Regions from separate parts of the Streptomyces sp. NPDC057682 genome, predicted to be linked through region 3. Evidence: riboswitches for the same ligand, from Rfam matches in the RefSeq annotation. Region 3 holds a riboswitch; each other region holds the start of a gene.

Region 1 (9,736 bases), on a different contig from region 3:
CGACCGGTTCGACGCCTGGCACGGCACCTGGACCGAGGAGAAGGGCCAGGCCGTCGCCGTCCACACCCGCCGCGCCGCCGACCCGCAGGGCGCCTTCGAGGCGCTGCGCGGCCCGCTCGGCGAACTCGCCGCCCGGCACGGCCTGATCGTCGAACCGGGCCGACTCGTCCTGGAACTGCGCCCGCCCGGCATGGACAAGGGCGTCGCCCTCACCCGCTACCTCCGCGAGGTGGGCGCCGAGTCCGTGCTCTACGCGGGCGACGACCTCGGCGACCTCGCCGCGTACGCGGCGGTGGAGAAGCTCCGCGCCGGCGGCACCCCGGGCCTGCTGGTCTGCAGCGGCAGCACCGAGGTCACCGAACTGGCCGAGCGCGCCGACCTGTCGCTCCCCGGCCCGGAGGCGGTCGTCGGCTTCCTGCGGGCGCTCGCGGACCGGATCCGGGAACGGAAGGGCTGACCGCCGCCCCTACTCCCGCCGCAGCGCCTCCAGTTGGTCCAGGAACCAGCGCTGCGGCGGCAGCGCCGTTCCCGCCTCGGCGAGCCTGCGGCTGCGGTCCGCCCGTTCGTCACCGGCCATGGTCAGGGCCTCGTGCAGGGCGACGGCCGTGGCGGAGACGTCGTAGGGGTTGACCACGAGCGCGTCCTCGCCCAGCTCCTCGTACGCCCCCGCCTCCCGGGACAGGACCAGCGCGCAGCCCTCGTCGGAGACGACCGGGACCTCCTTGGCGACCAGGTTCATGCCGTCCCGGATCGGGTTGACGAGGGCGACGTCGGCCAGCCGGTACGCGGCGAGGGAGCGGGCGAAGTCGTCCTCGACGTGCAGGACGACCGGGGTCCAGTCCGCCGTGCCGTACGCCTCGTTGACGCCGTCGGCGACGCGGCGCACCTCCTCGGTGTACTCCCGGTAGACGGCCAGGTCCTGGCGGGAGGGGTAGGCGAACGCGATGTGGACGACGCGGCCGCGCCATTCGGGCCGGGCGTCGAGCAGGGCGCGGTAGGCGTGCAGTCCGCGGACGATGTTCTTCGACAGCTCCGTACGGTCCACGCGGACGATCGTCTTCCGGCCGGGGCCCACCTGCTCGCGCAGGGCCGCCATCCGCTCGTCCACGTCCGGTTCGTGCGACCGGCGGCGCAGGAAGTCGCCGTCGGCGCCCAGCCCGTGCACCCCGACGCGGGTGCGTCCGGTGCCGCCGAGGAGGTCCGTGCAGCAGGCGAGGAACGCGTCGGCCCAGCGGCGGGTCAGGAACGCCGCCCGGTCCGCCCCGAGGATGCCGCGCAGCAGCTGCTCGGCGATGTCGTCGGGCAGCAGCCGGAAGTAGTCGACGGGCGCCCACGGGGTGTGCGAGAAGTGCCCGATCCGCAGATCGGGGCGGAGCGCCCGGAGCATGCCGGGGACCAGGGCCAGGTGGTAGTCCTGCACGAGGACCGCCGCGCCCGGCCCGGCCTCCTCGGCGAGCGCGTCGGCGAAGGCCCGGTTGTAGGCCTCGTAGGACGCCCACTGCCGCCGGAACTCCGCGTCGAAGACGGGCTCGACGGGCGTCTGGTAGAGCAGGTGGTGGATGAACCAGAGGACCGAGTTGGCGATGCCGTTGTACGCGTCGGCGTGCACGTCCGCGTCGATGTCGAGCATCCGGACGCCCGGCTCGGCCGCCCCTCTGCGGACCGCCTCGCGGTCGCCGTCGCCCAGGGCGGCGCAGACCCAGACCTTGTCGTCGACGGCGCTCAGCCCGGAGACGAGACCGCCGCCGCCGCGCTTGGCGTCGAGCGAGCCGTCGTCACGGAGCGTGTACGAGACCGGGCCGCGGTTGGACGCGACGAGGACCTGGGCAGCGGGCTGCGGGGCGTGCTCGGAGACCATGTTGCGGAATCTAGCCCGATCACGAACCGCCCAAACGTGCGAAGTCAGGCCGCGCGGCCTGAAACGTACTCCTCGATCTCGCGCATCGGCGGCCGTTCCTCGGTGTCCACCGGATAGGTGTGCGGGACGAAGCCGTGCTCGCCGCGTTCGAACTGGGTCAGATGGGGGCGGACCAGATGGCCCCGGGAGAGCCGCAGCTGCGCGGTCCGGTAGATCGCGGCGGCCATCCGGCCGAGCGCCTGGCCGTCCTGGTGGCGGTGGCGGCGGACCCCGACGTCCACCTGCGCGAGGGCGTCCAGGCCCACGGTGTGCAGGGCGTCGACCAGCAGGCCCAGCTCCACCCCGTAACCGACCGGGAACGGCAGCCGCTCCAGCAGGGAGCGCCGCACCGCGTACTCGCCGCCCAGCGGCTGGACGAAACCGGCCAGCTGCGGCCAGTGCAGGTTGAGCAGCGGGCGCGCCACCATCTCCGTGACCCGGCCGCCCTGGCCCGCGGTGTCCCCGAACGGGCGGTCGTACATCGCCTTGACGAACTGCACCGACGGATCGGTCAGCAGCGGTCCGACGATGCCCGAGACGAAGTCCGCGGAGAACTCCCTCAGGTCCGCGTCCACGAAGCAGACGATGTCCCCGCCGGTCACCAGGAGTGACCGCCACAGCACCTCGCCCTTGCCGGGGACGGCCGGCAGACGCGGCAGGATCGCGTCCCGGTGGATCACCCGGGCGCCCGCCCGGCGGGCCACCTCGGCGGTGGCGTCCGTCGAACCGGAGTCGATCACCACCAGCTCGTCGACCAGCCGGACCTTCTCCATCAGCTCGCGCCGGACCGTCGCGACGATGTCACCGACGGTCTCCGCCTCGTTCAGCGCGGGCAGCACCACGCTGACGCTCCCGCCGTGCGGGTCCCCGGCCCCCAGACCGGCCCTGGCGGCCAGCAGACGGTCCAGCGGACGGTCGGCGGCCGACCAGGAACGCCTGGCCAGCCAGCGTTCGACCTCTTCCAGCACGGTCGGCACTCCCTGTATGTGATCCATCTCGCGGACCGGACGACTATCTCAACCCTCCGGTGCTTCGGTTACAGTCTTGAACAACGCAGATGGCCATCGCATGCCGGGGTCCGTCCGCCGATAAACGCCCGGATCCATGGTGCGCCCATGATCCGGTGCCACAGCGCTCATCCAGAGGGACAGAGGGAACGGCCCGTTGAAGTCCCGGCAACCCTCCTGCCGACCGCGAGGTTCGGTGGGGAAGGTGCCAATTCCGTCTCGTGGCGAAACGCGCCATGAGGAAGATGAGGAGAAAGGGCCTCGCCATCATGGCTGTTGAGACTGTCGCAGTTCACACCGATTCCTCCCCGGACCTGGGTCCCGCCGCCGCGCTTTCCTGCCGCGAATGCGGCGAGCGATTCGCCCTCGGCCCGATCTTCGCCTGCGCGTCCTGTTTCGGGCCGCTCGAAGTGGCGTACGACCTCCCGAGCGGCTCTCCCGAGGAGCTGAAGAAGCGCATCGAGGCCGGTCCGGACAACATCTGGCGTTACGCGCCGCTGCTGCCGGTGCCCGCCGACGTCGCCGAGAAGCCCAACCTCAACCCCGGCTTCACCAAGCTGGTCAAGGCCGACAACCTCGCCCGCGAGCTGGGCGTCACCGGCGGCCTGTACGTCAAGGACGACTCCGGCAACCCGACGCACTCCTTCAAGGACCGCGTCGTCGCGATCGCCGTCGAGGCCGCCCGCGCCTTCGGCTTCACCACCCTGTCCTGCTCCTCCACCGGCAACCTGGCCGGCGCCGTCGGCGCCGCCGCCGCCCGCGCCGGCCTGCGTTCCTGCGTCTTCATCCCGCACGACCTGGAGCAGGGCAAGGTCGTCATGGCCGCGGTGTACGGCGGCGAGCTGGTCGGCATCGAGGGCAACTACGACGACGTCAACCGCTTCTGCTCCGAGCTCATCGGCGACCCGCTGGGCGAGGGCTGGGGCTTCGTCAACGTCAACCTGCGCCCGTACTACGGCGAGGGCTCCAAGACCCTGGCGTACGAGATCTGCGAGCAGCTCGGCTGGCGGCTGCCCGACCAGATCGTCATCCCGATCGCGTCCGGCTCCCAGCTGACCAAGATCGACAAGGGGCTGCGCGAGCTGATCAAGCTCGGGCTGGTCGAGGACAAGCCGTACAAGATCTTCGGTGCCCAGGCCGAGGGCTGCTCCCCGGTCTCCGCCGCCTTCAAGGCCGGCCACGACGTGGTCCGCCCGCAGAAGCCGAACACGATCGCCAAGTCCCTCGCGATCGGCAACCCGGCCGACGGCCCGTACGTCCTGGACATCGCCCGCCGCACCGGCGGCGCGGTGGAGGACGTGAACGACGAGCAGATCGTCGACGCGATCAAGCTGCTGGCCCGCACCGAGGGCATCTTCGCCGAGACCGCGGGCGGCGTGACCGTCGGCGTGACGAAGAAGCTCATCGAGGACGGCCTGCTCGACCCGGCGCTCACCACCGTCGTCCTGAACACCGGGGACGGCCTCAAGACCCTGGACGCGGTGGCCGAGACCTCTCAGGCGACGGCCACGATCCGGCCGAACCTCGACGCGTTCCGCGCGGCCGGACTCGCCGGTAACTGAGTAGCTTTCGATCACCCGAGACTTCAGGAAGGGCACACCATGAGCGTCAAGGTCCGCATCCCCACCATCCTCCGTACCTACACCGGCGGCCAGGCCGAGGTCCCCGCGGAGGGTGCCGTCCTCTCCGAGGTGATCGAGTCCCTGGAGAAGAACCACCCGGGCATCGCCGCCCGCGTCCTGGACGACCAGGGCAAGCTCCGCCGCTTCGTCAACGTGTACGTCAACGACGACGACGTCCGCTTCGAGGGCGGCCTGGACACGGCCACCCCGGACGGCGCCGGCATCTCGATCATCCCCGCCGTCGCCGGCGGCTGCTGATCCCCGGGCCGCTCCGGGCGGCCCGACTCCACCGCGTCACCGGTATTGCCCCCTCCGCGAGAGAAGCGGAGGGGGCAATTCTGCATGGTTGAGCGCGGTAGAGTGTGGGAAGTCCCCTCCGCTGCCCGTGCCGCCCGCATACGAGAATGCGCCCGGCCACGACAAGATGCAGCCAAAGTGTTCGAGCAGCTTGCGCCATAAGTGGCCTTTGCCTGGCCCGACTTGCCCTGGAATCTCATGAATTCCCCATATTCGGGCGATCGGGGCTGCTCAGAATTCTCGTCTGATTGACCTGTTGCAGAGGGCAGTTGGGCAGATACATTCAGCCGCGGTCGACGCGTTCCGGCGCACGCACCCTCTCCTGACGGAGGGTGGGTTCTGACCCGGGTCCGCGAAGTGCGGTCCTGTGAAAGGGCCAGTAATAGGGGAGTTAGGCATGGCTCAGGGCACCGTCAAGTGGTTCAACGCGGAGAAGGGGTACGGCTTCATCGCGGTCGACGGTGGTGCGGATGTTTTCGTCCACTACAGCGCGATCCAGATGGACGGGTACCGCACCCTCGAAGAGGGTCAGCGAGTTGAGTTCGAGATCTCGCAGGGCCAGAAGGGGCCGCAGGCGGACATGGTCAAGCTCGCCGTCGGCTGAGCCCGGCCGGACACGACGCAGTCGGTCAACGACGCCACTCAGGCACGGAGGGCCCGGACCCAGGGGAAGCATCCCCGGGTACGGGCCCTCCGCGCGTGTGCGTCCACCTGCCCGGCCGCCCCTCCCGTCGCCCCCGGCCGCCCCTCCGGTTGTCCACACTCCGGAGGGAGGCGCTTGCACTCAAGGGGGTCGAGTGCTAATCATTGGGCTTAGCACTCTCCAGGTGAGAGTGACAGAACTTGGACCGGGCCGGTGAGGCCCGCAGGTCCGGTGGGGCAAGGAACCACCGGCACGCAGGCCGTCCGTCGCGGGCGCCACTCGGTCCGGAGCAATCCACCCCTGTCCGGGAGGACCACTTCACATGGCCAAGATCATCGCGTTCGACGAGGAGGCCCGGCGCGGTCTCGAGCGCGGCATGAACCAGCTCGCCGACGCCGTCAAGGTCACCCTTGGCCCCAAGGGTCGCAACGTCGTCCTCGAGAAGAAGTGGGGCGCCCCCACGATCACCAACGATGGTGTGTCCATCGCCAAGGAGATCGAGCTGGAGGACCCGTACGAGAAGATCGGTGCGGAGCTGGTCAAGGAGGTCGCCAAGAAGACGGACGACGTCGCCGGCGACGGTACGACCACCGCCACCGTTCTCGCCCAGGCGCTCGTCCGCGAGGGCCTGCGCAACGTGGCCGCGGGTGCGAACCCGATGGCTCTCAAGCGGGGCATCGAGAAGGCCGTCGAGGCCGTCTCCGCCGCCCTCCTGGAGCAGGCCAAGGACGTGGAGACCAAGGAGCAGATCGCTTCGACGGCCTCCATCTCCGCCGCCGACACCCAGATCGGCGAGCTCATCGCCGAGGCCATGGACAAGGTCGGCAAGGAAGGCGTCATCACCGTCGAGGAGTCCCAGACCTTCGGTCTGGAGCTGGAGCTCACCGAGGGTATGCGCTTCGACAAGGGCTACATCTCGGCGTACTTCGCCACCGACATGGAGCGCATGGAGTCGTCCCTGGACGACCCGTACATCCTGATCGTCAACTCCAAGGTCAGCAACGTGAAGGACCTCCTTCCGCTGCTGGAGAAGGTCATGCAGTCCGGCAAGCCGCTGCTGATCATCGCCGAGGACGTCGAGGGCGAGGCCCTGTCGACCCTGGTCGTCAACAAGATCCGTGGCACCTTCAAGTCCGTCGCCGTCAAGGCCCCGGGCTTCGGTGACCGCCGCAAGGCCATGCTCGGCGACATCGCCATCCTCACCGGTGGCACCGTCATCTCCGAGGAGGTCGGCCTCAAGCTGGAGAACGCCGGTCTCGACCTGCTCGGCCGCGCCCGCAAGGTCGTCATCACCAAGGACGAGACGACGATCGTCGACGGCGCCGGTGACAGCGACCAGGTCCAGGGCCGCGTCAACCAGATCCGTGCCGAGATCGAGAACTCCGACTCGGACTACGACCGCGAGAAGCTCCAGGAGCGTCTGGCGAAGCTGGCCGGCGGCGTGGCCGTCATCAAGGCCGGTGCCGCCACCGAGGTCGAGCTCAAGGAGCGCAAGCACCGCATCGAGGACGCGGTGCGCAACGCCAAGGCCGCCGTCGAGGAGGGCATCGTCGCCGGTGGTGGCGTGGCTCTGCTCCAGGCCTCGGCCGTCTTCGAGAAGCTGGAGCTCTCGGGTGACGAGGCGACCGGCGCCAACGCCGTCAAGCTGGCGCTGGAGGCCCCGCTGAAGCAGATCGCCGTCAACGGTGGTCTTGAGGGCGGCGTCGTCGTCGAGAAGGTGCGCAACCTGGCCGTCGGCCACGGTCTGAACGCCGCGACCGGCGAGTACGTCGACATGATCGCCGAGGGCATTCTCGACCCGGCGAAGGTCACGCGCTCCGCCCTGCAGAACGCCGCGTCCATCGCCGCGCTCTTCCTCACCACCGAGGCCGTCATCGCCGACAAGCCGGAGAAGGCCGCTGCCGCGGGCGCTCCGGGCGGCATGCCGGGCGGTGACATGGACTTCTGATCCTGACGGATCAGCGGCCCAGCAGTACGCAGACACCGGCCCCCGGGGACTCGTCCCCGGGGGCCGGTGTCGTTGCGCGTCCGGTGTCGTTGTGGCGTCCCGGTGTTTCTGCGTGTCCGGTGTTTCTGCGTGTCCGGGCTCAGTCCGCGTCGAGGCCGTCGACGAGACGGGTGAGGAAGCGGTCGAACACGGCGTCCGGGGTGGCGGGCCGGCCGGCGGTCGCCAGCGCCTCGGCCAGTTCCGGATGGTTGCCGTCGGTGGCGACCTCGGCCAGATAGAGCGCTTCGGCGGCGACCCGGCCGGGGTCCCGGGCCACCCGGGCCTGACCGACCTCGAAGGCCACCTGGGCCGCCACGAACGAGGTGAGCTGGGCGAAGACCTCCAGGCGCGCCGCCCCGTCGAGCCCGCTGGGCCGCAGGGCGGCCAGCGCGTGCTCCAGGAAGGCGAGCGTGCGGGGGCCCGGTGTGCGGGGGTCCCGCACGGCGGCGGGCAGCCAGGGGTGCCGGAGCATATGGGCGCGCTGCCGGTGGCCGATGGTCTTGAGATCGGCGCGCCAGTCGCCGGTGAGCGGGCCGGACGCGGACAGCTCGCCGGCGACGTGGTCGATCATCAGGTCCAGCAGCGTCTCCTTGTCGGGCGCGTAGCTGTAGAGCGACATGACGCCCGCGCCGACCTCGGCGGCGACCCGCCGCATGGTGACGGCGTCGATCCCCTCGGCGTCCGCCAGGGCCACGGCGGCCGCGGTGATCGCCGCCCGGCTGAAGGCGGGCCGGCGCCCCCGCCGGGGTCCGCCGTGCGCGAGCCAGAGCTGTCTGGGATCGATGCCTCCGCTCCGGGCGGCAACCCCGGTCCGGGTGGTACCCCCGTCGCGGGCGGCGCCCCCGTCCCGGGCAGCACCCTCACCCCGGGCGGCACCCCCGCCCCGGGCGGCGTTCCCGCCCTCCTGCTCCCCGGCCCCGTCCGTACGGCTCACGATCGCGCCGCTCCCTTCCTTGTTCCTCGCGCGGCTGTCCCGTCCCGCCGTGCCCGTACCCCATCATCCGGGGCGTCGACGCGTCCGTTATTCTCGTACACAGTACGAGAATGATGTGAGCGACGGAGGCGAACGATGACAACACCCGCGCATGCCGACCGGCCGAAGTCCTCCTGGGCGCCCCCGTCGGCGAAGCCGCCGCTGTCCGCGCGGTTGATGCGGGCCACCTGGAAGGGGCTGCCCGCCGCCCGCCACAAGGTCGCCCGGGAGTCCGGTCTGACGGTGCCGGCGGCCGACGGCAGCGCACTGGTCACCGACCACTACTTCCCCCGGGAGGAGGGCGACTTCCCCACCCTGCTGGTCCGCTCGCCCTACGGGCGGGGTGTGCCGTGGTCCCCGCAGTACGGGATCCTCTTCGCCGAACAGGGCTTCCACGTCGTCCTCCAGAGCTGCCGCGGCACCGGCGGCTCGGGCGGCACCTTCGACCTCTGGCGCAACGAGGCCGCGGACGGCCTGGCGACGGTGGCCTGGCTGCGGGAACAGCCCTGGTTCACGGGCGCCCTGGGCACGGTCGGCCCCAGCTACCTCGGCTACGTCCAGTGGGCCCTGGCCCTGGACCCGCCGCCGGAACTGAAGGCGATGGCGGTCCAGGTCGGCCTGCACGATCCGTACGCCCTCTTCCACACGAACGGGGTGCTCCATCTGGAGACCGCGCTCGCGGTCGGCGCGGGCATGACCTACCAGCAGCGCGGCATGCTTCCCCTCATCAGGGCGACGCTGCGCCTCCAGCGCGGGATGCGCGCGATCACCGCGGCCCGCCCGCTGCGCGGCTCCTACACGGCGGCGCTCGGGACGGACGTGCCCTGGCTGGACGACGTGGTGACCCACCCCGACGCGGACGACCCGTACTGGCAGGGGGCGTCCACCGCCAGGGCCGCCGACACCTCCGGCGTCCCCACCGCCCTGATCACCGGCCGGTACGACGTCCTCGCCGGGCAGACCTTCGCGCAGTACGAGCGGCTGCGCCGCGCGGGCACCGAGAGCACGCTGCTGCTCGGCCCCTGGACCCACACCTCCGCTCTCCAGCAGGGCTGGCCCGAGGTCTTCGCCGACACCCTGGCCTGGCTCCGCGCCCACCTCTGCGACGACCGCTCGGGCCTGCGCCCCACCCCCGTACGCGTCCACGTGGGCGGCTCCGGCTCCGACACCGAGACCGGCTGGCGCGACCTGGACGCCTGGCCGCCCGCCCCCGCCGCCACCACCTCCCTGCACCCGACCCCCGACGGCCACCTCACCCCTCAGCCCCCCACGGACGACGCCCCCCTGGCCACCGTCCGCCACGACCCGGC
Region 2 (9,736 bases), on a different contig from region 3:
TTCACCGCCGACGTCTCGGTCCGCAACACCGGGACGGACCCGCTCGACGGCTGGGAACTGGGCTTCGACTTCGGCGGCGGCGAGAAGGTCGCCAACGCCTGGAACGCCACGGTCTCCCAGACCGGCACCCGGGTGACGGCGAAGAACGCCGGGCACAACGGAGCCGTGCCCCCGGGCGGCACCGTCTCGTTCGGCTTCCAGGCCACCGGCGCGCCGGGCACCGACCCGGACGCCTTCACCCTCAACGGAACGACCTGCGGCTGACGCCGCGCGAGACGCCGTCCCGGCCCGTCCGGGGCGGGGCGGCGTCCGGGGCGGGCTTGATAGCTTGACCGTCGCACGACGGCGGCACGGGCCGATCCGGGAACCGGCCGCCCGCCCACCGAAAGAGAACACGCATGAAGATCGTCGACGCGAAGGTCGTCGTCACCGGCCCCGGACGCAACTTCGTCACCCTGAAATTGACGACCGACGACGGCCTCACCGGACTCGGCGACGCCACCCTCAACGGGCGGGAGCTGGCGGTCGTCGGCTATCTGACCGAACACGTGGCGCCCCTCCTCACCGGTCTCGACCCGCACCGTATCGAGGACACCTGGCAGTACCTCTACCGCGGCGCCTACTGGCGGCGCGGCCCGGTGACCATGGCCGCGATCGCCGCCGTCGACGTCGCCCTGTGGGACATCAAGGCGAAGGCCGCCGGACTGCCGCTCTACCAGCTGTTGGGCGGGGCGAGCCGCGACCGCGTCGCCACGTACGGCCACGCCAACGGACGCGACATCCCCGAACTCCTCGACTCCGTGCGCGCCAGGCTCGCCGAGGGCTACCCGGCCGTCCGCATCCAGACCGGCATCCCCGGACTCAAGGCCGTGTACGGGGTGTACAACCAAGACGACAGCGGCGCGGCCGTCGCCCACCAGCAGACCCGGCCGCTGGTCGAGGACTGGGACACCGACGCCTATCTGCGGCACACCCCTGCCGTCTTCGAGGCCGTGCGCGCGGAGTTCGGCGCCGAACTGCCGCTCCTCCACGACGCCCACCACCGCCTCACCCCGATCCAGGCCGCCCGGCTCGGCAAGGACCTGGAGCCCTACCGCCCCTTCTGGCTGGAGGACTGCACACCCGCCGAGAACCAGGAGGCGCTGCGCCTCGTCCGCCGGCACACCACGACCCCGCTGGCCGTCGGCGAGGTCTTCAACACGGTGTACGACTACCAGACGCTGATCACCGAGCAGCTGATCGACTACGTGCGCTCCGCCGTCACCCACTTCGGCGGGGTCACGCCGCTGCGCAAGCTCTTCGACTTCGCCGCGCAGTACCAGATCAGGAGCGCCGTCCACGGACCGGAGGACATCTCGCCGGTCGGGATGGCCGCCGCCGTCCACCTCGATCTGGCGATCCACAACTTCGGCATCCAGGAGTACTCCGGCCACAACGCCCTGACCGAGCAGGTGTTCCGGCACGCCTACACCTTCACCGACGGGCATCTGCACCCCGGCGAGGAGCCCGGCATCGGGGTGGAACTGGACGAGGCGCTGGCCGCCGCGCACCCGTACGAGCGGGCCTATCTGCCCGTCAACCGCCTCCGGGACGGCAGCGTCCACGACTGGTGAGCCGCGGCGCCGGCCGTCCCGGCGCGGTGGGGGAGGGGTGTCACGCGGGCTGGAGTCCCGCGTAGACGCCGTCCCGGCCGATGAGTTCGGCGTGGGTGCCCACCTCGGCTATCCGGCCGCCCTGCATCGCGACGATGCGGTCGGCGCCCTGGATGGTGGAGAGCCGGTGCGCGACGACGAAGACGGTCCGGCCGTGCACCAGCCGGGACAGGGCCTCCTGGACCAGCGCCTCGGAACGGTTGTCCAGGGCCGAGGTGGCCTCGTCCAGCACGAGCACCCGCGGATCGCGGATCAGCGCGCGGGCGATCGCCAGCCGCTGCTTCTGGCCGCCGGAGAGCCGGGCGCCCCGCTCGCCGACCACCGTGTCCAGGCCGAGCGGCAGCTTCTCCACGAACTCCAGGGCGTTGGCGTCCGCCAGCGCGCGCATCAGCGTCGCCTCGTCGGTGTCGCCCATGCCGTAGGTGACGTTGTCGCGGATGGTGCCCTCGAACAGGATCGACTCCTGCGGCACGACCGACAGGAACCGCCGGTAGCTGCGCAGGTCCAGTCCGGCCATGTCGGTGCCGTCCAGCAGGATGCGGCCCGAGGTCGGGCGGATGAACCCGATCAGGAGGTTGAGGACGGTGGACTTGCCCGCGCCCGAGGCGCCGACCAGCGCGATGGTCTCGCCGGGGCGCGCGGAGAGGGTGAACCCACTGACGGCCGGTTCGGCGTCCTCGTAGGCGAAGCCGACGTCCTCGAAGTCGATCCGGCCGGTGACCCGGTCGACCTGCGCCTTGCCGGCGTTCTGTTCCAGGTCCGGTGCCTGGAGGACCTCGCCCGCCGAACGGACCGACTCCAGGCCCTTGGTGAGGATCGGGGCGAGCCCCAGCAGTGTCGTCACGGAGCCGGTGAGCACGGTGAAGAAGGCGCTGAGCATGACGACGTCACCGGGGGTGACCGGCATCCAGCCGTGGTAGGCGACCAGCGCGGACCCGGTCAGGCACAGCACCCCCAGGGTGTTGAGGATGACCCAGGCCAGGGAGCCGAATCGCCCGTTGACCATGTCGAGGCGCAGCCCCGCCACGAAGACCTGGCGCAGCGAGCCGTCCACCCGGCCGAGCGCGGTGCGCTCCAGCCCGTGTGCCCGGGTGATCGGGATCAGCGTGGTCATCTCACCGACGCGCGAGGAGAGTTGCTCGACCTCGCGGCGGAACGACTCGTTGTGGCTGCGCAGCCGGGCGCGCAGTTTCATCACCAGGAATCCGGCCGCGGGGACGACGACGAGGAAGACCGGCAGGAAGGCGGGGACGCGGATGCCGATGACGACGAGGCCGCCGATCAGTGTGACGACGGCGCCGAGCCCCATGTCGGCGCTCTGCTGCATCATCTGCTCCACCGACTCCACGTCGCGGACCACCTTGGCCTGCAGGACGCTGGAGCTGACCCGGGCGTGGTAGCCGATGGAGAGCTGCTGCATCCGCCGGCAGAGCGCCGAGCGCAGGGTGGTGCCCATGCGCCGGATGCTGCCGCCGAGGCAGCGTACGTACCACTGGTGCAGCGGGTAGTTGATGACCAGGATGAAGAGCAGTACGCCGGTGGACTTCCACAGTCCGGACTCCGGACCGTGCTGCACCACGACGTCCAGGACGGTCGCGGTGATCAGAGGAAGCAGCCAGATCGGGCTGTGCTTGACGACGAAGAGGGCGACTGCGAGGGCGAGCCGCCCCCGGTCGGGCCGCAGGAGATGGCCGAGGGTGCGGACCGGGTTCTCGCCGCGGTAGCGGTGGTCGAGGTGGTCGAAGGGTGCCAGGGGGTCGGACGAGAGGGTGGAAACCGCTTTCTGCATGGGGTCATCCCATCGCGGTGCCGCCGTGCGGTGCAACTCCGTTCCACGGTTGCCCGCTAGCGGGCAGGGGCCTTGTCCGGGACCGGGTCCGGGGTCGTCGTCCGTCCCGCGCGGCGGGGGTGTCCGGCCGTGGCGACGGCCGTGGTGACCAGACCGGCCAGCAGGCCCCAGAACGCAGAGCCGATGCCGAGCAGGGTCACTCCGGAGGCGGTGGCGAGGAAGGTCACCACGGCCGCCTCGCGGGAGGCGGGATCGGACAGCGCCGAGACGAGCGAGGCCTCGATGGTGGCGAGGAGGCCGATTCCCGCGATGGCCAGGACGAGTTCGTGCGGCATGGCGGCCAGGAGGGAGGCGACGGTCGCCCCGAGCAGTCCCACGCAGAGGTAGAACACGCCGGCCCAGACGGCCGCCAGGAAGCGGCGTTCGCGGTCGGGGTGGGCCTCCTCGCCGGTGCAGATGGCGGCGGTGATCGCGGCGAGGTTGAGGCCGAAGGCCCCGAAGGGCGCCAGCACCGCGTTGGCCGCGCCGGTCCAGGTCATCAGCGGGGACACCGGGACGTCGTAGCCCGAGCCCCGGAGCACGGCGACGCCGGGCAGGTTCTGGGAGGCCATCGTGACCACGAAGAGCGGGGCGCCGACGCTGACGAGGACCTTCCAGTCGAACTCCGGGGCGGTGAACACCGGGGTGGCGAGGGCGAGCCGGACCGTGCCGAGCTTCCAGCCGCCGGTGAACACGGTGGCCGCCACCCCCGCGGCGAGCGCCACCAGCACCGCGTACCGGGGCAGCAGCCGGCGGGCCAGCAGATAGGCGACGAACATGGGGAACGCGACCGCGAAGCTGCCGTGCATCGTGCTGAACAGCCCGGTGCCGAACCGGAACAGCACTCCGGCCAGCAGGGCGGCCGCCAGCGGCACGGGGATCCGGCTCATCAGCCGGCTGAACCACCCCGTCACGCCGCTGACGAGGATCAGCAGTCCGGAGAAGACGAACGCGCCGATGGCCTGCGGCATCGACACCCCGCTCAGGCCGGTCGTCAGCAACGCGGCCCCGGGCGTCGACCAGGCGGTCACGACGGGTGCGCGGAAGCGCAGCGACAGGCCGATGCTGGTGCAGGCGAGCCCGATGCCGAGGGCGAGCATCCACGAGGAGAGTGCGCGCTCGTCGGCACCGGCCGCCTTCGCGGCGGTGAAGACCAGGGCGGCGGAGCTGGTGACCCCGACCATGACGGCGATCAGTCCGGCGGTCACGGCCGAGGGCGGCGCGGCCGAGCGGATACGGGCGAGCGCGAGCATGAGTGAGCCGCTTTCCTGGTGGGGAGGGGGCCGGGCCCGGCAGGGGCGCCGACAGGCGTTCCGTATACGGAACGTTCTGTTTGTGGAACACTAGAGAGGCGGGCCGACGCCCGTCAACCGGGAACTGCGGAGCGGATGCGGGCCGATGGGGCTGAACGAGGACGTGGGGCGCAGGCTCCGGGCGCTGCGGCGCGAGCGGGAGCTGTCCCTGTCGGAGCTGGCCCGCCGGTCCGGCGTGGGGAAGGGGACGCTCTCCGAGCTGGAGAGCGGCACCCGCAACCCCACCCTGGAGACGCTGTACGCGCTGACCACCGCGCTCGGCCTGCCCCTCAGCGCCGCCCTGGGCGACCCGCCCGCGACGGCCGGCCCCGGCCCCGTCCGCACCGGCGTGTCCGGCAGCGCGGTCACCGCCGTCCTGCTGGAGCGCTACGAGGACGAGGACGGATCGGCCGTCACCGATGTCTTCCGCGTCAGTATCCGCGCGGGCGGCGTCCAGGAGTCCCGGGCCCATGTCCCCGGCACGCGGGAGAGCCTGATGGTCCTGAGCGGCACCGCCGTCGTCGGCCCGCCGGACGCCACCCGCACCGTCGGTCCCGGTGCGAGCGTCCGGTGGCGGGCCGACGTGCCCCATGTCTACGGCGCGCCCGACGGCGCGGTGGAGGGCGTCCTCTTCGTCCGCTATCCCTCGGCGGCCGAGAGCGGCTGACGGACCGTTCAGGCGGCGGCGAGCAGGGCCCCGTACGCCCGCCGGAACGCCGGATGCCCGCCGAGCCGGCGGACGTACGCCTGGAGCCGGGGGTACGCCCCCGGCGCACCGGAGGCGCCCGGCTGGACGAGGGCCGTCCAGAGGTCGACGTCGGCGGCCGTGAGTGCGTCGCCCAGCGCGTACGGCCGCAGCGGGAGCCGGCGCTCCAGCGCGCCGAGCACGGCCGCCCGTCCGCCGGCCTCGGCGAGACCGAGCTCCAGGAGCTCGCGGAGCGCCTCGATGTCGGGGGCCAGGGCGGAAGGGGTGAGTGTGCCGGGGCGGTCGGCCCCCTGGCCGGACACCAGCTCCGCGAGATCACGCAGGATGTCCGGGGTGTGGTTGCTGACGATGCGTCCGCTCCACCGGTCGCGCAGCGCGGGGACGGTCAGCGGGCCGTCGTAGTGGTGCACCGTCGCCTCGTACGCGGCGCGCAGCGAGGCGAAGCCGTCCGGGGAGGCGGCCGGGTGCGTCAGCAGGGTGGTGGTGACGTTCTGATCCGGGCCGAGCAGGTCCAGGGTGATCGAGACGCGCAGTGAGCGCGGACAGCCGGCGGACAGGAAGAGTTCGTAGCGGTGAGGGGCGGGATAGAAGCCGCCCGCGAGACCGACGCCGATCCGGCTGTGGAAGCGCGGTGAGGGAATCCCCGACGGGGGGCGCAGACCCAGCGCGCGGGCGGGGGAGATGGTGGGCGCGGGGGTACGCGGGGGCGTTCCGGTCGTACCGAGGCCGCGCGGGACTGTTTCGGGCATGACTCTCCTGTGGGATCCCTGGAGGAACGACGGAGCCGCCGCCGCGTTCTGGGCGGCGGGACGAGGAAAGGGCGACCGCGCCCGCGCGGGGGTGTGCGGGGGCGCTGGGGACCGGCCGGAGGCCGTCCGTTCGGGGAGCGGACCGGCGGGTGCGGGGCGGTGGGCGGCGGTCCGGCCGGCCGGGACGGCGGCGGGCCGGGCGGACCCGGGGGCGCGGGCGCCTACGAGGCGCTGGCGACGCGCAGCAGGTCGATGTGCAGACGCCTCGTCAATCCGTTCCTGGGCACTTCCCACCGGTCCTGCCGTCGGGGCGCCCGCGGGAGGCGGGGCCGCGCTTGTCCTGTCGCGCCGACAGGACCCGGTCGTCACCCGGAGCACCCCATCGCGGCCGAAGGGTTGCGCGTCAGCGGGCCGGGGCCGATGACCGCGCGGACGGGGAGCCCGTGCGCGCGGCGCTGACAGTCGTGACCGTCCCCGTCAGTCTCGGCCCGCCCGGTGGCGCCGTCAAGGACACCGTCGCCGCTGTCTCGACAGGTGGTCGGTTCCCGTGCGGCGAGGGGGTGTTGAGGAATGCGCGCGACCGGCTCAGCCCGCGCTCAGCAGGTTGACCAGCCGGATGTAGCGCACCCAGTCCCAGTGGCTTCCCGGGTCCGTGTGGTCGGAGCCCGGCACCTCGGAGTGGGCCAGGATGTGCGCACGGTCCTTGGGGATGCCGTAGCGGTCGCAGATCGAGGCGGTCAGCAGGGCCGACTTCTCGTACAGGGCGTTGGTGAAGTACGAGGGCTGGTCCACGTACCCCTCGTGCTCGATGCCGATGCTGCGGGTGTTGTAGTCCCAGTTTCCCGCGTGCCAGGCGATGTTCTTCTCCCGGACGCACTGGTCGATGTAGCCGTCCGAGGAGCGCACCACGTAGTGCGCGGACACCTGTTTCGCCGGGTTCTGGAAGATGGCCACGGCGTCGGAGAACGTCTCCTGGGTGACATGGATGATCACGTACTGGACGGGATACGCCGAAGGGCGGGAGGAGACCGTGTAGTTGGAGGTCGACGCCGGGGCCCAGTGCGCCGTCGGATAGTCCGTGTCGCCGGCCTCGGCCGCGCTGGCCCGGACGGACGAGGGAAGCAGCGCCGCGGCGACGGTGGCCGCGGTGCCCTGGATGATCCTTCTGCGGTCCATGTGTGTACTCCTGGAGGTGGGGGGACGGAGGAACACGGCTCGCACACACGTCCGTTGAACGGACCCCTGCGTCCGATGTCCGGCCGGGCGGTGTGCGCGCCCACCGTACGGGCGTGGCGCGGGCGGCGGAAGACGGCGCGGCGCGAAAACGGGGCGCGCGGACGCGAGCGGGCCGCCGGGCGGGGAACCCGGCGGCCCGAGGAGTACGACGGAGCGTCAGTGTGCCAGCGGGCGCGGCAGTTCGACGGTCGTCACGGTCGTCCTGATCCCGGAGTCGACCAGCCGCCCGTGCGCGTCGAAGGCGCCGGCCCCGTCCGTCATCCCGAAGTCGTTGTCGTTGACGAGGGCCAGGGTGCTGCGGCCGGTCACCGCCACCCCCTCGATCTTGCCGGGCACGCCCGGCACCGTCCCGAGGTCGACGACCAGGCTCTTGCGGAGCACCGGGACGCCGGAGGCCGCCGGGTCCGCCAGCTCCTCGTACGACGGGGAGGAGGCCGGGGCGTCCCAGCGCGACCCCAGGATCCCGGCGCCGCGCGGCAGCGTGACGCGGTGCAGGCGTGCCGTGCGGTCGGTGCGCTCCTCGACGAGCAGGGTGTCGCGGCCGATCGCGACGACGGACGAGACCTTCAGCTCCGAGGTGTCGTCCTCGCCCGGGTCCACGACGTCCACCGGGTCGAAGCGGTAGGCGTACTCGGCGGTGACGGCCTTCTTCTTCGTCGAGAACCGCAGCAGCCGGATGTTGCGCGAGGACTCGCCCGCGTCCTGGTCGGGGAGAGAGAGCGGGCTCTGGACCGCCATCACCAGATCGCCGCCGGGCAGCAGTGCCAGCCCCTCGAAGCCCCGGTTGACCTTCCGGTGCAGCAGGATGCCGGGCAGCGCCTCCACCACGGGGTAGTCGGCGCCCCGCAGATCCAGCCCCTCGGGAACGTAGCGGGTCAGCACCCGCCCCCGCTCCGATACGTGCACGAGTGACGGCCCGTACTCGTCCACCAGCCAGAACGATCCGTCCGCCGCCCGCACGATCCCCTCGGTGTCCAGCCCGTTCGGGTTGTACGGGAGCGGCGTGCCCGCGTCGTAGGTGTACGGCGCCTCGTCGCGCCCGGACTGGTTCGGCAGTCCGGTGACGGGGGCGCCCGACCGCGTGGTCAGGGGGATCGAGCGCACCACCTCGACCTGCCCGCCCGTCACCCGGATCCGGACGATCGCCGGGTCGAACCCGGGCACCGGGAAGGTACGACGCTTGCTGCCGCCGACCTTGATCTGGCCGTTGGGGCCCCGGTCCGTGACGGTCCAGTACTCGCCCGTGCGCCCCGCCGGGTAGATGTCGCTGCCGATGCCGCCGAGCAGGACCCCGCGGTCGTCGTCGACCGTCCCGGGCAGCAGGGCGTTGCTGAAGCCGCCGAGCGGGACGGCGCCGAGCGTGGCGCTCGCCGTGACCCGGGCGGTGGTGCCGGGGCGGTGGTGGCGGTCCTGCGCGCCGGTCGCGGTGCCCGCGGCACACACGGTGCCGAGCAGGGCGAGCGGCAGCCCGGCGGCCAGGGATCGACGGACAACACGCGCGGACATGGGGCCTCCTGAGGGGCAAGGAACGTTTCGCCCGTCAGGTTCCGCGCCGTGCCTCAACGGCCGGTGACATCCAGTTGAACTCAGGGGCGGAACGCGACGACGGGCGGGGGCCGCACCGCACGGCCCCGCCCGTCGCCGGCCCTCCGCTCAGACGTCCACCGCGTCGGTGGCTGCCGCGTCCGCCCACGCCGCCGCCGGATCCTCGTCCGAGGGCCCCGCCGGAACCCAGCGGCCGCCCTCCTTGCGGAACGGATACCAGCGCCCGTCCCGCCCGTTGCGCAACTGCACCGTGCCGTCCGCCGAGGTCCACCGGTTGCGCTCGGCGCGCAGCCGGGGCGCCTCGTCCTCGTCCCAGGCACCGGCGAGACCGGCCCTGGCCCGGATGAGCGCCGGGCCGTCCGGCGTCCACTCCTCGTCGAGCACGGCCAGCGCGGCCGGCCCGCCGTACCGCCAGGCAGCCACCGCCGCCGGCAGGGCGGCGCGCGGCCGGCCGGATCCGGTCGCCAGCCGGCCCGCGATCCACGGCTCCGGCCGGGCCTCGGCCGCCAGCCGCACCGCGTCCTCCCGCGCGCTCGGAGCCTCCGGCACCGGGTGCTGTCCGTGCCCCGCCGACAGCGCCTCCACGAGCATCCGGTGCGCGCGGGCCGCGGCGTCCCGGGCCAGCAGCTCCAACGCCGCAGGATCCACACCCGGTTCGGGGTCGGTCTCCGTGTCCAGCGAGGGGGCCGGGCCCGGTGCGTCGGGAACCTCCGGCACCGGCGGGAGCG
Region 3 (9,736 bases):
GCACGATCTGGAGGCGGCGTTCGCCATCGGCCTGGACGGCTGAGCCGGACGGACCACCGCACCACGGCGGCCGGGTACGGGACGATCCCGTACCCGGCCGCCGTGCTGTCGGGCTCAGAGCTGGGCGGCGCCGCGGTCCGGGACGCAACGGCCGTCCTCGGTGCGGTACTTCCACCGGGCACCCTGGCCGACGAGCTCCTTGACCGCGCCGAGGAAGCGCTCGATGTGCTCGTCGGGCGTACCGGCGCCGAAGCTCACCCGGATGGCGTTGAGGGACCTCTCGCCGGGGGCGGCCTCCGGCGCGCCGCACTCCCCGACCTCGCGCGGGTCGCTGCCGAGCAGGGTGCGCACCAGCGGGTGGGCGCAGAAGAGGCCGTCGCGCACCCCGATGCCGTACTCGGCGGAGAGCGCGGCGGCGAAGTGGGAGCTGTTCCAGCCCTCCACGACGAAGGAGATGACACCGACCCGGGGGGCGTCGTCGCCGAAGAGCGAGAGGACCTTGACCTCGGGGACCTCGGCGAGTCCGGCGCGGACGGCGGCGACCAGGTGCTGCTCCCGGGCGACCAGCTCGTCGAAGCCGGCCTCGGTGAGCGCCTTGCAGGCGGAGGCGATGGAGTACACGCCGATGACATTGGGCGAACCGGCCTCGTGGCGGGCGGCCGTGGTGTGCCACTCGACGTCCACTCCCCCGTCGGCGCGCCGGGCGACCGTGCGGGAGGCGCCGCCGCCGGCCAGGTAGGGCTCGGCGTCGCGCAGCCAGTCGGCGCGCCCGGCCAGGACGCCGGAGCCGAAGGGCGCGTAGAGCTTGTGTCCGGAGAAGGCGACCCAGTCGACGTCCAGTTCGGCGATGTCGACCGGGTGGTGCGGGGCCAGCTGGGCGGCGTCGAGCACGATCCGGGCGCCGTGGGCGTGCGCGGCGGCGGCGAGTTCCCTGACGGGCCACAGCTCGCCGGTGACGTTGGAGGCTCCGGTGACGCAGACCAGCGCCGGACCGTACGGGTCGCGGTCGGCGAGCGCCCGCTCCAGCGTGGCGACGGCCTGGGCCGGGGTGCGCGGGGCGTTGAGGTAGGTCACCCGGGCGTCGCGCCAGGGCAGCAGCGAGGCGTGGTGCTCGGTCTCGAAGACGAAGACCTGGCAGTCGGCGGGCAGGACCGCGGCCAGCAGATTGAGCGAGTCGGTGGTGGACCGGGTGAAGATCACCTGGTCCTCGGCGCGGCAGCCGAGGAACTCCGCGACGGTGGCGCGGCTGGACTCGAAGAGGTCCGTGGAGAGCTGCGAGAGGTAGCCGGCACCGCGGTGGACGCTGCCGTAGTACGGGGCGTAGGCGGCCACGTCGTCCCAGACCCGCTGGAGGGCCGGCGCGCTGGCGGCGTAGTCCAGCGCGGCGTAGGTGACCTCGCCACCGGTGACCAGCGGGACGGTGACGTCCTTGCCCAGAACGGGCAGCGGGGCACAAACCGAACGGTCGGAGGCAGCGGTGACGACAGACATGGCGAACTCCCGTAAGAGGCAGGCGAGATCCACGTGCCGGCGGGTACGCGGCAGCACGGGGAGAAGAGAGAAAGAGGGTGTGCGGAGAAGGGCGTGGGCCGAACGAGGCCCGCAACGCCCTATCGCATTCGCGTGCTCACAAGAGGCTCCCTGAGGACCAGGACCCCACGGGTGGACATCTCACGATGTCGAGGGGTCCGCGCTTGCCGTAAGCCTCGCTGCCCACGGCCTGGTCTTCACCCGGGGCACCCCGCCACGGACGGAGGGTTGCCGGACAGCGGGCCGGGGCCGTAGTCGCTGTCACTCATGACCTGCCCAGCATCTTGCCATACGCCGGGGAACGCGCAAGGCGCGGTCCAGGATCTGGACCGCGCCCCGTGGCGTCTCCCCGCCGGGATCAGGCGTTGCTGGCGACGACCCAGCGCTCCAGCGCCCGGCCCGCGGCGCCCGAGTCGATGGACTCGGCGGCCTTGGCCATCCCCTCGGCCAGCCGCGCGGTGAGCGGGGCGTCCGAGGGCTCCAGGGCGGCCAGCGCCGCCGCGGAGTTCAGCAGGACGGCGTCGCGCACCGGGCCCGTCTCACCGGCCAGCAGCCGGCGGGCGACATCCGCGTTGTACGAGGCGTCGGCGCCGCGCAGGGCCTCCACCGGCACCAGGTCGAGGCCGACGTCGCGCGGGTCGAAGACCTCCTCGCGCACCTCTCCGTCCCGGGCGATCCAGACGCGGGAGGTCGCGGTGGTGGTCAGCTCGTCCAGACCGTCGTCGCCGCGGAAGACCAGCGAGGAGTTGCCCCGCTCGGCGAGGACGCCCGCCACGATGGGCGCCATCCGCAGATCGGCGACGCCGATGGCCTGGGAGCGCACCTTGGCCGGGTTGGTGAGCGGGCCCAGGATGTTGAACGTGGTCGGGGCGCCCAGCTCGCCGCGCGCCTTGGCCGCGTGCCGCAGCGAGGGGTGGAACTTCACGGCGAAGCAGAAGGTGATGCCCGCCTCCTCGGCCACCTCGGCGACCCGCTGCGCGGACAGCTCCAGGTTGACGCCCAGCTTGCCCAGGACGTCGGAGGAACCGCTCGCGGAGGAGGCGGCCCGGTTGCCGTGCTTGACGACCTTGGCCCCGGTGCCGGCCACCACGATCGCGGACATGGTGGAGATGTTGACCGTCTTGGCCATGTCCCCGCCGGTGCCGACGATGTCGACGGTGGGTCCGGGCACCTCGATGGTGACGGCGTGCTCGTACATCGCGCGCACCAGGCCGGAGACCTCCGAGACGGTCTCGCCCTTGGCCCGCAGCGCGACCGCGAATCCGGCGATCTGCACATCGGTCGCCTCGCCGCTCATGATGCGGTTCATCGCCCAGGCGGTGTCGTCCGCGCTCAGGTCCTGTCCGCGCAGCAGGGGGGTCAGCACGCCCGGCCAGGAACGGGCCGCCACGCTGTCGCCGCCGTCCGGGGTCACAACGTTCATGGTCCGCTCCTGGGGTCCATTGCCGAAAAAAGGGATGGGGTCACCCTATCGAGAGCCGCGGACAGCGAAGAGCCCCGTCCAGCGAATGGACGGGGCTCCTGCTGTGGCGATCAGGTCAGGTGATCAGTGGTGGCCGTGGCCGCTGGTGATCTCCTTGTACTCCTCGGCGGTGGGCTTGGCGATCTGGTTGTTCTCGCCGTAGTAGCCCTTGCTGAGCTTGGCCCGCAGCTTCTGCACCGCGGACACCTTGCGCGCGACACCGTTCTCGTCGACCAGGGGGCCGATCTCGACCGGCTTGTACTGCTCGTGCGCGGTGAGCGTGTGCAGTTGGGCCGGCGAGAGCGGCTCGTGGACCTCGACGAACTCACCGTGCGGCAGGCGCTTGATGAGCCCGGACTCGCGCCCGTGCAGCACCTTCTCCTTGTCCCGGCGCTGGAGGCCGAGGCAGATCCGCTTGGTGACGACGAACGCGAGGACCGGTCCGACGAAGAAGAAGATCCGGACGAACCAGGAGATCGCGTTGAGCGACAGGTGGAAGTGCGTCGCCCAGAGGTCGTTGCCGCCGCCCACGAGACCGATGAAGTACAGCGTGATCCAGGCGACACCGAAGGCCGTACGGGTCGGGGCGTTGCGCGGGCGGTCCAGGATGTGGTGCTCGCGCTTGTCCCCGGTGACCCAGGACTCGATGAACGGGTAGACCGCGATCGCGCCGAGGATCAGACCGAAGAGGGTCAGCGGGATGAACACGCCCAGGACGAGCGTGTGACCCCACAGGTTGATCTCCCAGCCCGGCATCACTCGGATCAGACCCTCGGCGAAGCCCATGTACCAGTCGGGCTGGGCGCCGGTGGACACCTGGTCCGGGCGGTACGGGCCGATGGCCCAGATCGGGTTGATCGTGGCGATGCCCGCGATGATGGCGATGACACCGAAGACCAGGAAGAAGAAGCCTCCGGCCTTCGCCATGTACACCGGCAGCAGCGGCATGCCGACGACGTTCTTGTTGGTCCGGCCGGGACCCGCGAACTGCGTGTGCTTGTGGTAGAAGACCAGGATCAGGTGGCCCACCAGCAGCCCGAGCATGATGCCCGGCAGCAGCAGGATGTGGATCGAGTAGAACCGCGCGACGAAGTCGCCGCCCGGGAACTCCCCGCCGAACAGGAACATCGAGATGTAGGTGCCGACGATCGGCACCGACAGGATCGCGCCCTGGGTGAAGCGGACACCCGTGCCCGAGAGCAGGTCGTCCGGGAGCGAGTAGCCGGTGAACCCGGTGAACATGCCCAGCGCGAACAGCAGGAAGCCGAACAGCCAGTTGATCTCACGGGGCTTGCGGAACGCACCCGTGAAGAACACGCGCATCATGTGCACGAACATGCCGGCCAGGAAGATCAGCGCGGCCCAGTGGTGGATCTGGCGGACCAGGAGACCACCGCGGACGTCGAAGCTGATGTCCAGCGTCGAGGCGTAGGCCTCGGACATCTGGATGCCCTGCATGGGCTCGTACGGGCCGTGGTACACGACCTCGTTCATGCTCGGGTGGAAGAACAGCGTCAGATACACACCCGTGAGGATGATGATGATGAAGCTGTAGAGGCAGACCTCACCGAGCATGAAGGACCAGTGGTCCGGGAAGATCTTGCGCATGTTGGCCTTGGCCAGGGAGTAGATCCCGAGCCGGCCGTCCGCCCAGTCGGCCACCCGCTCACCGGCGGGCGCCTTGCGCTTCGTATCGGTCGCAGTACTCATCCGCGCTCCCAGAATGCAGGACCGACGGGCTCTTCGAAGTCACCGAGGGCTTCGAGGTTGCCCTCGCTGTTCACACCGATCCGCAGCTGCGGAAGGGCGTGACCGGCCGGACCGAAGATGACGCGGGCGCCGTCGGAGAGGTCGAAGGTGGACTGGTGGCACGGGCAGAGCACGTGGTGCGTCTGCTGCTCGTACAGGCTGATCGGGCAGCCGACGTGGGTGCAGATCTTCGAGAAGGCCACGATGCCCTCGTGGGCCCACGCGCGCTCGCGCTTGTCCTTGATGTTGTCCGGCTCGATGCGGATGATCATCAGCGCGGCTTTGGCGATCTGCGTCTGGAAGTCGTGGTCGTCCTCCTTCAGCCCCTCGGGCATGGCGAAGGTGAGCGAACCGACGGCGACGTCCTCGGGACGCAGCGGCTCCATCGTGTTCATGTTGATGAGCTGCTTGCCCTTGGCCCACAGGGTCGAGCGGAGCTTCTTCTCCGGCAGCGGACCGAGGTCGCGCAGCAGCACCACACCGGCGAGCGGCACCAGGGCCAGCGCACCGAACATCGTGTTCCGGATCAGCTTGCGCCGGCCGAACGCGGACTCCTCGGCACCGGCCGCGAAGTCGGCGAGCACCTTCGCCTTGACCTCGGGCTCGGCCGAGATCGCGTGCCGGTCGTCGGCGACCTCCACGTCCGACATCAGGGTGCGCGCCCAGTGGACGGCGCCCGCGCCGATCGCGAAGAGCGCCACGCCCAGGGTCAGACCCAGGGAGAAGTTCAGCGCGCTCACATGACCGAACGGGAAGATGTAGACGATCTTGTCGACCGGGAAGATGACGTAGGAGGCGATGAAGCCGACCGTCGCCAGCATCGACAGCAGGAAGAGGAACGCGACCGCGCGCTCCGACCGCTTGGCGGCCCGCTCGTCGATGTCCTGGATGCGCGGCCTGTGGGCCGGCAGCCCCGGGTCGGCGAACGGGTCGCCGGCACCCTCGACCGCGCCGTGCGCGGCGTCCTGCTCTGCGGGCAGGTTCTCTTCTGGAATCTCTTGGCTACTCATGACTTCTTGGCCTTAGCGGTGTGGGCCGCGACCCAGACGGCGACGGCGATCAGTGCGCCGAGCCCGAAGATCCAGGCGAAGAGGCCCTCGCTGACCGGACCGAGGCCGCCGAGCGACAGCCCGCCGGGGCTCTCCGACTCGGAGCTGTTGACGGTCTGGACGTACGCGATGATGTCCTTCTTCTGCTGCTCGGGCATCGTCGAGTCGGGGAAGGACGGCATGCTCTGCGGGCCGGTCTGCATGGCCTCGTAGAGGTGCTTGGGGCTCACGCCCTCCAGGTTGGGCGCGGACTTGCCCTTCGTCAGGGCACCACCCGCACCGGTGAAGTTGTGGCACTGCGCGCAGTTGGTGCGGAACAGCTCGCCACCCTTGGCGACGTCGGCGCCCGAGGGGTCGACCTGGCTCTTGGTCGGGACGATCGGACCGGCGCCGAGCGACGCGACGTACGCCGCCAGCTGGTCGATCTCGGCCTGCGAGTAGATGACCTTCTTCTTCGGCACCTGCGCGCCGGGCTGCTGCGCCGGCATACGGCCCGTGCCGACCTGGAAGTCCACGGCGGCGGAGCCCACGCCGACCAGGCTCGGCCCGTCGGTGGTGCCCTGACCACCGGTTCCGTGGCAGCTGGCGCAACCGACGGAGTACAGCTTCTTGCCCTCGTCGATGGCGAGGGACTGGGCGGTTTCGTCGGCCTGCGCCTTACTCGCGGGCGCAAACGCGGCGTACAGCCCCCCAGTAGCCGCCAGCGCGAGGAGTAGTACGACGACCGCCGCCAACGGATGGCGTCGTCGTGCGGAGAGCTTTTTCACGGATTACCCCGGTGTCAGGATCTTCTGCGTCGATGATGGGTCGGGTGCGGGCCCGGTTACTTGATCATGTAGATCGTGGCGAACAGGCCGATCCACACGACATCGACGAAGTGCCAGTAATAGGACACGACGATGGCTGCGGTCGCCTGCTCGTGGGTGAACCTCTTGGCTGCGTACGTCCTGCCCAGGACGAACAGGAAGGCGATGAGCCCGCCTGTCACGTGCAGCCCGTGGAAGCCGGTGGTCAGGTAGAACACCGAGCCGTACGGATCCGAGGACAGCGAGAGGCCGTCCTTCTTCACCAGCTCCGTGTACTCGAAGACCTGGCCTCCGATGAAGATCGCACCCATCACGAACGTGATCACGAACCACGTGCGGAGCTTCTTCACGTCGCCCCGCTCCGCGGCGAAGACGCCGAGCTGGCAGGTGAGTGAGGAGAGCACCAGGATCGTGGTGTTGGTCGCCGAGAACGGGAAGTTCAGGGCGGACGCCATTTCCTTCCAGTGCTCCGGTCCGGTCACCGATCGCAGGGTGAAGTACATCGCGAAGAGGGCCGCGAAGAACATCAGCTCGGAACTCAACCAGATGATGGTTCCGACGCTGGTGAGGTTCGGTCGATTGACCGACGGGTGCGCGTGCCCGGTTTCTACTGTCGTTGCTGTCGCCACGACCGACATTATGTCGGTCGCTTATCCCGCCCTCACTCCGGGGGGTGCCGTTCGGTGTGTCAGGGGGGTGTGTCCTCCCCGAACGGCCCAGGGATCCGTGCTCCGGAGCGGTGCTGACAGGCTGTCGGGCGGAGTACGATCCGCGCATCGGTTCATGCCCGGCACGCCCAGAGCGCCCCGAAGACACAGACGTCACGGAGGAACAATGCAGCCGACCGCCACGGTCCTGGTCTACAGCGACAACGCGCACACCCGTGAGCAGGTGAGGCTGGCGGCCGGACGCAGGCCCGCCGCGGACCTGCCCGAGGTGGAGTTCCTGGAGTGCGCCACCCTGCCCGCCGTCCTGGACGCCCTGGACCACGGCGGCGTGGACGTCTGCGTGCTGGACGGCGAGACGGCTCCGGCGGGCGGTATGGGCGTCTGCCGGCAGATCAAGGACGAGATCTTCCGCTGCCCGCCGGTCCTGCTCCTCATCGGCCGTCCGCAGGACGCCTGGCTGGCCACCTGGAGCCGCGCGGACGGCGCGGTGACCCTGCCGGTGGAGCCGGTCGAGTTCGCCGACGCACTGGCCGCCCAGCTGCGCGCCCGGCTCTCCGTGGGGGCCTGAGGCCCCGGCGCGGCGCGGCTGCCGCGAGGGGCGGCGCACCCCCGGGCGTCAGACCTGGGGGCGCAGCCGCGCCGCCCGGACCGTGTCGACGCGGTCCGGCGTGGTGCTGTTGGTGAGGGCGCTGCCCTTCTGCCACTTGGCCCAGGACAGGTTCCAGTCGCCGTAGCCGTTGTCGAAGGGCGTCATGGTCTCGCCCTCGCTGCCGACGACCTTGACGATGTCGCCCTCGCGCACGGTGTTGAAGAACCACTCGGCCTCGCTGGTGCTCATGCCGGTGCAGCCGTGGCTGACGTTGGCGTACCCCTGTGATCCCGTGGACCAGGGCGCCGCGTGCACGTACTCGCCGCTCCAGGTGACCCGGGTGGCGTAGTAGACGTCGAGGTCGTAGGCGTCGGCGGAGTCGGCGGAGATGCCGATGGACTCCCCGCGCATACGTACGTAGTACTCCTTGCCCAGCACGACCTTGACGCCGTTGCGGGTGGAGAAGCCCGGCTTGCCGGTGGTGACCGGAATGGTGTTGATCACTTCGCCGTTGCGCAGGACCGTCATGGAGTGCGCCGAGGCGTCCGTGATGGCCTCGATGCGGTCGCCGGTCCTGAGCTTGAGGGCCTTGGTGGGCGCCCCGTACAGCGCGTTGGTCACCTTGATGCCCGTCAGGGCGCTGCTGACCTCGATGGTGGCCTTGGCGGGCCAGTAGTCCTTCGGGCGGTAGTGCAGCGTCTTGTCGTCGACCCAGTACCAGGAGCCGGTCACCGCGGGGGTGGAGCGCACCTTCAGGGCGCGTTCCACGGTGGCCCGGGAGGCCCGGTCGGCGACCGGGGCGCTGAGCTGGGCGGTGACGGGCTGTCCGACGCCGTAGGTGCCCGCCTGCGGGCCGAAGGTGACCTGCAGCAGCTTCTTGGCCGCGGCGGTCTCGAAGGAGAGCGTACGGCTGCCGGGGGCGCCGTCGTCGTCCTCCATGCCCACCTTGACGGTGTAGCGGGTGCCGGCGGCGAGCGGGGCGGTGGAGCGCCAGCGGTGGCCCTCCGCGTCGAGTTCGCCCGCCAGGTGGCGGCCCTCGCCGTCCACCGCCGTCACATCGGTGATCCGGCCGTCGTCACCGTCGACGGTGACTTCCAGCGGCTTGTCGGGATCGATCTTCTCGCCCCCGTCGGGAATGCTGGAGGCGATCTCGTCCGCCGCGTCGAACGGCTGTGCCGAGAGCGGGTGGCCGTCGGAGTCCCCGCAGGCCGTCGCCCCGGCGATCAGGGTCACGACCAGCAGAGTGCAGCTCACTACGGGGCGGATGCGCGGCGTGTGGTTCATGCACCCACGCTAAGAAGATTCATCCGTTTCAGCGCGCGGGGTGACTGCAAACGGGGGGCCCGCACTCCGTGTCGGAGCGCGGGCCCCCCGAAAGGGTGGACCGGTGTGCTACTGGGTGCGGTTCTCACCGTGGTAGTACTCGAAGACCCAGCCGAAGAGACCGATCAGGATGATCGGGGCCGAGAAGTAGAGCAGCCACCAGCCGAAGACCACGCCCATGAAGGCGAGCAGGCCGCCGACCGCGAGCGAGAGCGGCTGCCAGCTGTGCGGGGAGAAGAACCCCACCTCGCCGGCCTCGTCCGCCACATCGGCTTCCTTGTTGTCCTGCGCCATGTCGTCGACCCGCTTGGCCGTGAAGGCCAGGTAGAAGCCGATCATGAGGCTCAGGCCGAAGCCGAGGACGAGCGCGGTGGTGCCGACGGGCTCCTTCGACCACACCCCGTAGGTGATGGCCATGATGAGGATGAACAGCGCCAGACCGAGGAACATCTTGCCCTGGATCTTCACTTGCCCGCCTCCTTGCCGCCGGCGAGGGCCTTGTCGTCCGCGGAGTGGTGCTCAAGCTGTTCGAGCGCCGCGATCTCCGGGTGGTGGAGGTC

The links. A riboswitch is a leader RNA that binds a small molecule or an ion and turns the genes downstream of it on or off. The one in region 3 is predicted to bind S-adenosylmethionine.
Region 1: it holds a riboswitch for S-adenosylmethionine, as region 3 does, so the genes downstream of both, thrC (threonine synthase) here and ACFVDM_RS23485 (aminotransferase class V-fold PLP-dependent enzyme) in region 3, are expected to answer to the same signal.
Region 2: it holds a riboswitch for S-adenosylmethionine, as region 3 does, so the genes downstream of both, ACFVDM_RS11025 (putative leader peptide) here and ACFVDM_RS23485 (aminotransferase class V-fold PLP-dependent enzyme) in region 3, are expected to answer to the same signal.

The regions. Positions count from the first base shown of each region.
Region 1 covers NZ_JBHVIN010000029.1:38,514-48,249, reverse strand. The annotation lists gene otsB (trehalose-phosphatase) at 1-457, shown strand, start outside; gene ACFVDM_RS36870 (trehalose-6-phosphate synthase) at 467-1,858, opposite strand; gene ACFVDM_RS36865 (glucosyl-3-phosphoglycerate synthase) at 1,903-2,865, opposite strand; SAM riboswitch class I at 3,030-3,156, shown strand; gene thrC (threonine synthase) at 3,174-4,466, shown strand; gene ACFVDM_RS36855 (MoaD/ThiS family protein) at 4,506-4,784, shown strand; gene ACFVDM_RS36850 (cold-shock protein) at 5,221-5,427, shown strand; gene groL (chaperonin GroEL) at 5,789-7,414, shown strand; gene ACFVDM_RS36840 (TetR/AcrR family transcriptional regulator C-terminal domain-containing protein) at 7,554-8,237, opposite strand; gene ACFVDM_RS36835 (CocE/NonD family hydrolase) at 8,523-9,736, shown strand, end outside.
Region 2 covers NZ_JBHVIN010000005.1:267,427-277,162, forward strand. The annotation lists gene ACFVDM_RS10995 (glycoside hydrolase family 9 protein) at 1-264, shown strand, start outside; gene manD (D-mannonate dehydratase ManD) at 399-1,613, shown strand; gene ACFVDM_RS11005 (ABC transporter ATP-binding protein) at 1,654-3,441, opposite strand; gene ACFVDM_RS11010 (benzoate/H(+) symporter BenE family transporter) at 3,498-4,733, opposite strand; gene ACFVDM_RS11015 (helix-turn-helix domain-containing protein) at 4,879-5,439, shown strand; gene ACFVDM_RS11020 (glutathione S-transferase C-terminal domain-containing protein) at 5,448-6,227, opposite strand; gene ACFVDM_RS11025 (putative leader peptide) at 6,449-6,514, opposite strand; SAM riboswitch class IV at 6,554-6,697, opposite strand; gene ACFVDM_RS11030 (N-acetylmuramoyl-L-alanine amidase) at 6,813-7,403, opposite strand; gene ACFVDM_RS11035 (esterase-like activity of phytase family protein) at 7,620-8,969, opposite strand; gene ACFVDM_RS11040 (SWF or SNF family helicase) at 9,117-9,736, opposite strand, start outside.
Region 3 covers NZ_JBHVIN010000013.1:17,434-27,169, reverse strand. The annotation lists gene ACFVDM_RS23490 (Lrp/AsnC family transcriptional regulator) at 1-43, shown strand, start outside; gene ACFVDM_RS23485 (aminotransferase class V-fold PLP-dependent enzyme) at 115-1,491, opposite strand; SAM riboswitch class IV at 1,686-1,803, opposite strand; gene trpD (anthranilate phosphoribosyltransferase) at 1,889-2,953, opposite strand; gene ACFVDM_RS23475 (cytochrome bc complex cytochrome b subunit) at 3,077-4,702, opposite strand; gene ACFVDM_RS23470 (Rieske 2Fe-2S domain-containing protein) at 4,699-5,751, opposite strand; gene ACFVDM_RS23465 (c-type cytochrome) at 5,748-6,557, opposite strand; gene ACFVDM_RS23460 (heme-copper oxidase subunit III) at 6,614-7,234, opposite strand; gene ACFVDM_RS23455 (hypothetical protein) at 7,431-7,832, shown strand; gene ACFVDM_RS23450 (Ig-like domain-containing protein) at 7,881-9,137, opposite strand; gene ACFVDM_RS23445 (cytochrome c oxidase subunit 4) at 9,246-9,644, opposite strand; gene ctaD (cytochrome c oxidase subunit I) at 9,641-9,736, opposite strand, start outside.